DNA from 2 places in the Streptomyces sp. NBC_00224 genome. Region 1 is predicted to be linked to the other one. Evidence: riboswitches for the same ligand, from Rfam matches in the RefSeq annotation. Region 1 holds a riboswitch; the other holds the start of a gene.
The links. A riboswitch is a leader RNA that binds a small molecule or an ion and turns the genes downstream of it on or off. The one in region 1 is predicted to bind cobalamin.
Positions count from the first base shown of each region.

Region 2: linked by a shared signal. The riboswitch ahead of OG965_RS26860 (ribonucleoside-diphosphate reductase subunit alpha) and the one ahead of OG965_RS14775 (CbtB domain-containing protein) in region 1 are both predicted to bind cobalamin.

Region 1 is NZ_CP108106.1:3,291,956-3,296,075, reverse strand. Features, by position in the region: gene OG965_RS14790 (hypothetical protein) at 1-487, shown strand, start outside; gene OG965_RS14785 (NAD-dependent epimerase/dehydratase family protein) at 484-1,491, opposite strand; gene OG965_RS14780 (histidine phosphatase family protein) at 1,704-2,273, opposite strand; cobalamin riboswitch at 2,342-2,499, shown strand; gene OG965_RS14775 (CbtB domain-containing protein) at 2,533-2,757, shown strand; gene OG965_RS14770 (CbtA family protein) at 2,776-3,549, shown strand; gene OG965_RS14765 (hypothetical protein) at 3,661-3,954, opposite strand; gene OG965_RS14760 (RNA-binding S4 domain-containing protein) at 4,070-4,120, opposite strand, start outside.
Region 2 is NZ_CP108106.1:5,993,576-5,997,695, reverse strand. Features, by position in the region: gene OG965_RS26870 (DUF3311 domain-containing protein) at 1-79, shown strand, start outside; gene mctP (monocarboxylate uptake permease MctP) at 76-1,695, shown strand; cobalamin riboswitch at 1,908-2,049, shown strand; gene OG965_RS26860 (ribonucleoside-diphosphate reductase subunit alpha) at 2,178-4,120, shown strand, end outside.

The sequences.
Region 1 (4,120 bases):
CGAGCGGGCGGTGCAGGCCGCCCTGGAGTCGGGCAGCGGCGTACGCGACGAGCTCCACGACGACATCGGAGGCGGGTTCGCGTTCCCGCCCGCCCGCGCCGCGATGAGCCACACGACGACATACCTCGTGCTGGGCGACAGCGCGAAAGCCGAGGCATCGGCACTCCACGCGTTGGCCCTGCTGGACTCCGGACCAGTCGGGGATCGACCGGTCCACATGCGGGTAGTGGTGGACCTAGCGCGGGCGCGCCTGCAACGAGGTGAGCTAGAGGGCGCAGAAGAGGCGCTTGCGCAGGTATTCGCAACTCCGGTCGCTTGGCGGACCATTGGCCTCGTCGATCGGGTCTCGCATCTGCGGGCGGGCCTGACGCGGCCCGAGCTGGAGGGTGCGCCTGTCGCGCGGCTGCTGGGCGAGCGTATCGAGGACTTCATCACGGCGACGGCTGCCCGGTCGCTACCGGGCAGCCGCATCGCGATAGAGAGCTAGTCCAGCTCGGCGAGGATCGCGGCTTCCTTCACAGGGTCGATCCCGTGGTCGGCCCAACGCGGATGAGCCACCGGACCGTCTCCGTCACACAGCCATGCCCAGGTGTCGGCCACGGTGTCGGTGAGCGGACGGCACACCAGTCCTGCTGCCTGTGCCCGGGTCGTGTCGACAGCCCATGTGCCGGCGGCGGTGCGCCACAAGGGGAGCTCAGTCCATTCGCGGACGCCGTGGGACGTGAGCACTTCATCGGCCGCCCATACGAGGTGTCCACGCCTGCCGGTCACCGTCACGCATGTAGTCAGGAGATCGTTCATGGTGGCTCGACCTTGCGGCGCGGCCAAGTTGTACGCGCCGCTGATCGTGTCCATGAGAGCGAAGTCCGCGACGTCGCGTACGTCGATCGGCTGGATCGTCTTGTCCGGCCGCCCGGGGGCGAGGATGCTCTCGCCACGCTCCGCCCGGCGCAACCACCAGGGCAGACGACCGACGTACTCGCCAGGTCCAAGGATGACGCTCGGCCGGAGGATCGTGGCGCGGCTGCCGAAGACGCTGGACACGGCTGCCTCGGCTCCGGCCTTCTGCTTCCCGTAATGCAGAGTGACGCCCTCGGCCACCCCGAAATCGCGGTCGGCGTTCGGGAGTGCTGGATAGAGGGGGCTGGCCTCGGACAGTGGCTCGTTGGGCCATCCCTTGTAGGCGTTGACCGTGGATACGTATACGTACCGGTCGACGACCGACGCGAGAGCCTTGCTGCTGTCGAGGACCTGCCGGGGCGCCATCTCGGACGCTGATGTGTCGATCACCACATCCCACGGGCCGAGTCTTGCGAGGCGTTGGAGATCGTCGGTGTTGGTGCGGTCGCCATGGACCGATTCGACGTTCGGAAGGTCGGGGCCTGAGCGCCCGCGGTTGAAGATGGTGATCTCCCGACCGCGAAGCAGCGCAGCCTCGACAATTGCGCGTCCCAGGAACCAGGTGCCGCCGAGCAGGAGAGTGCGTCGCATGTTCTTGATCCTGCCCGTCAACACTGGCAGGACGAAAGACCCCCTGCCCGGCCCGAAGGCCAGACGGGGGGCGTCTTCATACGTACTGCCTGCGGTACGGGTCCAGGGCCAGCGACGGCAGACCCCTCCGAGCCGGTGGCGGAGTCGATGGCGAGGCCGCGTCCCTGCGGCACACCAGCGCATCCGGATCCGACGGCGGGGGACCTTCGTCGTTACTGCACCCCCTCCGCCGGCCGCCCGCACCGCAGGTTCCAGCGGCCCGCGCGGCCCGAGAGTTCGGTCAGGGACAGGGGGGCCACGTCCAGGCGCCAGAAGGAGGCGGGCGGCAGGGCCAGGGCGTGGGTCACGGACGCGCGGACCACCGCCGGGGAGGCGACCGCGAGGATCCGGCCGCCCGCCGCGGGCAGCGTGTCCAGCCACGCGCCCACGCGCGCGACGAGCGCGAGCAGGCTCTCCCCGCCGTGCGGCGCCGCCCCGGGATCGGTGAGCCAGGCCCGTACCCCCGTGGGATCCGTGGCGCTCAGCTCGTCGAGGCGCCGCCCCCGCCAGCGGCCCAGATCCCAGTCGGCCAGGGCCGGTTCGTCGCCCGTGGGCAGGCCGTCCGCCAACTCGTAGCGGGAGGCGGGCGGTTTCAGCCGACGGGCCGGCACCGGAAGCGCCGCCGCCGCGTCCTTGACCCTGCGGACCGCGCCCTCGTCCGGGGCGGCCGCGTCGTCGCCGACTCTCGCCTCGCGCGCGTAGCGGTCGGCCGGGGGTGAGATCAACATCACGCGTACGGTCATGGGTCAAGCAGAGCACGGCCGTTCGCGCACTTCGCGCGGGGGCTGTGCCCCCGCGCGCCGTAGCGGCGCGGTCCCTCACGCGGTACGGTCTCGTCGACATAAAGACGGTGTGAAGGAAGCCCGGTGAGAATCCGGCACGGTCGCGCCACTGTGAACCCGGCGAGCGCCCTCAACAGGGAGCGAAGACGGGGAAGTCAGACCCACCACCGTCGACAAAGGCACCAATGACCGGGACGCGTGTTCCCCAGGAGGTTCTGCCGTGGCACTCTCCGCCGCCCCTGCGCCCAGCGCAGCAGCAACGCCGGCCATCACCCCCATATCGCTCAAGGCGATCGCCCCCTGGGCGCTCTTCTTCGGCATCCTCATGCTCGTCCTCCTGTACTTCGTCGGCGCCGAGCAGGGCGCCACGAGCCTCCTCTCCGGTGAGAACGTCCACGAGTGGGTCCACGACGGACGCCACCTGCTCGGCTTCCCCTGCCACTGAGACCAGGGGAACCAACTCGTGAACTCCCTGCACGTCAGGGCCCTGCTGGTGCGCGGCATGCTCGCCGGTCTCGCAGCGGGCCTGCTGGCGCTCATCGTGGCGTACGTCCTGGGCGAGCCCCGGGTGGACGCGGCCATCGACTTCGAGGACGCGCACGCGCACGAGCACGGCGAAGAGGTGTTCAGCCGCACCCTGCAGTCCACCGGCGGCCTCGCCACCGGTGTGCTCGTGTTCGGAGTGGCCCTCGGCGGTATCGCCGCGCTCGCGTTCTGTGTCGCGCTCGGCCGGATCGGCCGGTTCGGGCCGCGCGCCACGGCGGCGTTCGTCTCGCTCGGCGCGCTTGCGACCGTCTATGTCGTCCCGTTCCTGAAGTACCCGGCGAACCCGCCGTCCATCGGTGACCCCGACACGATCGGCAAACGCACCGCCCTGTACTTCCTGATGATCGCGCTGAGCGTGCTGCTCGCCGTCTCCGCCGTGATCCTCGGCAAGCGGCTCGCGCCCCGCCTCGGCAACTGGAACGCGACCGTCGCCGCCTCGGCCGCCTTCCTGGTCGCCATCGGGCTCGCGTACGCGTTCCTGCCCGCCGTCAACGAGGTCCCGAAGGACTTCCCGGCGATGCTGCTCTGGAAGTTCCGGCTCGCGGCCCTCGCCATCCAGCTCACCCTGTGGGCCGGTTTCGGGCTGGTCTTCGGCCACCTCGCCGAACGGCTCCTGGCGCCCAAGGCCGCCACGGCCGAGCCCCGCGGCACGGGCACGGCCGTCGACAGCACGACTGCGGCCGCCCACTGACCGGGCGCGCCGCACGCACGAGGGCCCCGGACCGACGTCGGTGACGATGTCGGTCGGGGCCCTCGCGCGCGTAGGTCGTGCTCGGTGCGCTGTTCGGTGGCGCTCGATCGGTCAAGGGCGACGCAGGGAGAACAGACGGCTGTTCCGCTCCCTGCGGTAGCGCCGCTCCCACCGGTCCATACGTTCCCGGCGGGCGCGGTAGGCCCGGTAGTCGGTGTCCGTGCCACGGCTGGATCCGCCGCCTCCGGACGAGCTGCCGGACGAACCCCCGGACGGTGCCGTGGAGCGGCCACGGCGCGGGACGCTGAAGAGTACGGCCACCACGGCGACGCAGAACACTATGCCGCCGAGGCTGAAGCCGAAGCCGTACAGGACCAGCGCCAGGACGAGCAGTAACAGGATCATGGCGTGTTCCTCTAGGGACGGTTCGGGGGCTCCCCTGGCCCCCGGCCCTCCAAGTTACTCCGGTACAGCGGGAGTTGGCCTCCGAGTTACGTACCGGCCAACGACTCGCGGGCCCCTACTGTCCGCGCAGCCGCTCCATCTCCCGGCGGTCCCGCTTGGTCGGCCG
Region 2 (4,120 bases), 2.7 Mb from region 1:
CTCGACCGCGCTCACGATGCTCGCGTACAAGCTGTGGCAGCGCGACCAGCAGGGCCGCAAGGCGGGTGAGGGCAAGTGACTCTCGCAGCCAACGACGGTGTGAACGGCGTCGCGCTCGGCGTCTTCATCTTCTTCTTCCTGGCCGTCACGGTCATCGGCTTCATGGCCGCCCGCTGGCGCCGCGCCGAGAACGAGCAGAGCCTCGACGAATGGGGGCTCGGCGGCCGCTCGTTCGGCACCTGGGTCACCTGGTTCCTGCTCGGCGGCGACCTCTACACGGCGTACACGTTCGTCGCGGTTCCGGCGGCGGTGTACGCGGCGGGCGCGGCCGGGTTCTTCGCGGTGCCGTACACGATCCTCGTCTATCCGCTGATCTTCACGTTCCTGCCCCGGCTCTGGTCGGTCTCGCACAAGCACGGCTACGTGACCACATCGGACTTCGTACGCGGCCGGTTCGGCTCCAAGGGCCTCTCGCTGGCGGTCGCGGTCACCGGCATCCTCGCCACGATGCCGTACATCGCGCTCCAGCTGGTCGGCATCCAGGCGGTGCTCGACGTGATGGGCATCGGCGGGTCCGGCAACTGGTTCCTCAAGGACCTGCCGCTGCTGATCGCGTTCGCGGTGCTCGCCGCGTACACCTACTCCTCGGGCCTGCGCGCGCCCGCGCTGATCGCGTTCGTGAAGGACGGCCTGATCTACCTCGTCATCCTGGTGGCGATCATCTACATCCCGATCAAGCTCGGCGGCTTCGACGACATCTTCGCGGCGGCCCGGCACAAGTTCGAGACGCCCAACGCGGCCGGGAAGCCCACGGGCGCCCTGGTGCCCCCCGAGGCCGGGCAGTGGACCTACGCCACACTCGCCCTCGGCTCGGCGCTGGCGCTCTTCATGTACCCGCACTCGATCACGGCGACCCTCTCCTCCCGCAGCCGCAACGTCATCCGCCGCAACACCACGATCCTGCCCCTGTACTCGCTGATGCTGGGCCTGCTCGCGCTGCTCGGCTTCATGGCGATCGCGGCCGGGGTCAAGGTCAAGAACGGCCAGCTGGCGATCCCGCAGCTCTTCGAGGACATGTTCCCCGACTGGTTCGCGGGCGTGGCCTTCGCGGCCATCGGCATCGGCGCGCTCGTCCCGGCGGCGATCATGTCGATCGCGGCCGCGAACCTCTTCACCCGCAACATCTACAAGGACTTCCTCAAGCCGGACGCCACGCCGGCGCAGGAGACCAAGGTCTCCAAGCTGGTCTCGCTCCTGGTGAAGGTCGGCGCGCTGGTCTTCGTCCTCACCATGGACAAGACGGTCGCGATCAACTTCCAGCTGCTCGGCGGCATCTGGATCCTGCAGACCTTCCCGGCCCTGGTGGGCGGTCTGTTCACCCGCTGGTTCCACCGCTGGGCGCTGCTGGCGGGCTGGGCGGTGGGCATGGCGTACGGCACGCTCGCCGCGTACGGGGTCGCCTCGCCCACCCAGAAGCACTTCGGCGGCAGCTCCAAGAACATCCCCGGCATCGGTGAGATCGGCTACATCGGCCTCACCGCGTTCCTCCTGAACGTCGCCGTCACCGTCGTCCTCACGGTGGTCCTGCGAGCCCTGAAGGCCCCCGACGGCGTCGACGAGACGTCCCCGGAGGACTACACGGCGGACGCGGGCGACCCGGGCGTCAAGACGGAACTCCCGGCCGCGACGCACTGACACGAGCAACAGGAAATCGGGCCGCCGGGAAACCCCGGCGGCCCGTTTTCGTGCCCGGGGAATGCCCCGTACCGCCCGCAGGTTGCGGCGTACGGCAAGCGTCTAGGGGCGCGGGGAACTGCGCGACCAGCCCAAGACGGCCCGCAGTCGAGCAACTACCCAACAAACACGCTCCGGTACGGATGCGACACAACATGTGGGGGTGCCAACACAGCGCGGCACAAGATGTATGCTCGTGCTCGCTGTCGCCGCAGGGGAATCCGGTGCAAATCCGGAACTGTCCCGCAACGGTGTACTCGTATGCATTTGCGTACCTGTTCAGTCCGAGGACCTGCCGACAGCGCGCCCTGGCCGTCCGGTCCGGGTGCCAGACGTCCGGGCCTCGCGGAATGGGCATGTGGACGCGGCGTACCCCCGAGGGGGTGTGTCCGTGTGCCCGCGCACTTCCCCAAGGCCCCGTGCCGAGCGAGGAGTGCCCCCACGTGACCATCGCCCCTGCGGATCCCGCCTCAGCGATCGCCGAAGAGCCGGCCGATGCCCCCGGGACCGCCCTGCTGCGGACCCTGACCGACCTCACCGCCGATCTGCCGGACACCGACCCCGGCCGTGTCGCCGCCGCCGCGCTGCGCGGCCGCAACGCGCGCTCGGACGAGGCGGAGCTGCGTGGGCTCGCCACCGAGGCCGCCGCCGGTCTGATCTCCGAGGACCCGGCGTACTCCCGCCTCGCCGCCCGGCTGCTGACGCTCACGATCGCCGACGAGGCCGCGACCCAGGGCTCGGTCTCGTTCTCCGACTCGGTCGAGGTCGGCCACCGCGAGGGCCTGATCGCGGACCGCACCGCCGACTTCGTACGGCTGCACGCGGACCGTCTGGACGCGCTGGTCACCGCCTCCCTCGCGGACGGCGCCGACGACCGCTTCGGCTACTTCGGCCTGCGCACGCTCTACTCCCGCTACCTGCTGCGGCACCCGATCACCCGCCAGGTCATCGAGACCCCGCAGCACTTCATGCTCCGGGTCGCGGCGGGCCTGGCCGAGGACGACTCGGTGCGCGCGCTCGACGAGGTCGCCTCGCTGTACGGCCTCATGAGCCGGCTCGACTACCTGCCGTCCTCGCCGACGCTCTTCAACTCCGGCACCCGCCACCCCCAGATGTCCAGCTGCTACCTGCTGGACTCCCCGCAGGACGAGTTGGACTCGATCTACGACCGCTACCACCAGGTGGCACGCCTGTCGAAGCACGCGGGCGGCATCGGCCTCTCGTACTCCCGCATCCGCTCGCGCGGCTCGCTCATCCGGGGCACCAACGGCCACTCCAACGGCATCGTCCCGTTCCTGAAGACGCTGGACGCCTCGGTCGCGGCCGTCAACCAGGGCGGGCGGCGCAAGGGCGCGGCCGCGGTCTACCTGGAGACCTGGCACTCCGACATCGAGGAGTTCCTGGAGCTGCGCGACAACACGGGTGAGGACGCCCGGCGCACGCACAACCTGAACCTGGCGCACTGGATCCCGGACGAGTTCATGCGCCGGGTGGACGCGGACGGCACCTGGTCGCTGTTCTCCCCCGCCGACGTGCCGGAGCTGGTCGACCTGTGGGGCGACGAGTTCGACGCCGCCTACCGCAAGGCCGAGGCGGCCGGTCTCGCCCAGAAGACGATGCCGGCCCGGGACCTGTACGGCCGGATGATGCGCACCCTGGCGCAGACCGGCAACGGCTGGATGACCTTCAAGGACGCCTCCAACCGCACCGCCAACCAGACGGCGGAGCCCGGCCACACGGTCCACTCCTCCAACCTCTGCACCGAGATCCTGGAGGTCACGGACGACGGCGAGACGGCCGTCTGCAACCTCGGCTCGGTCAACCTCGGCTCCTTCGTGCTCGCTTCCGGCGAGATCGACTGGAAGCGCCTGGACGAGACCGTCCGTACGGCCGTGACCTTCCTGGACCGGGTCGTCGACATCAACTTCTACCCGACCGAGCAGGCCGGCCGCTCCAACGCCAAGTGGCGTCCGGTGGGCCTGGGCGCGATGGGCCTCCAGGACGTCTTCTTCAAGCTGCGCCTGCCGTTCGACTCCCCCGAGGCGAAGGCGCTCTCCACCAAGCTGGCCGAGCGCATCATGCTCACGGCGTACGAGGCGTCCTGCGACCTCGCCGAGCGCTCGGGCCCGCTGCCCGCGTGGGACAAGACCCGTACGGCGCGCGGCGTGCTGCACCCCGACCACTACGACGTCGAGCTGAATTGGCCGGAGCGCTGGACGGCGCTGCGCGAGCGGATCGCCTCGGTCGGCATGCGCAACTCGCTGCTGCTCGCGATCGCCCCGACCGCGACCATCGCGTCCATCGCCGGTGTCTACGAGTGCATCGAGCCGCAGGTCTCCAACCTGTTCAAGCGCGAGACGCTCTCGGGTGAGTTCCTCCAGGTCAA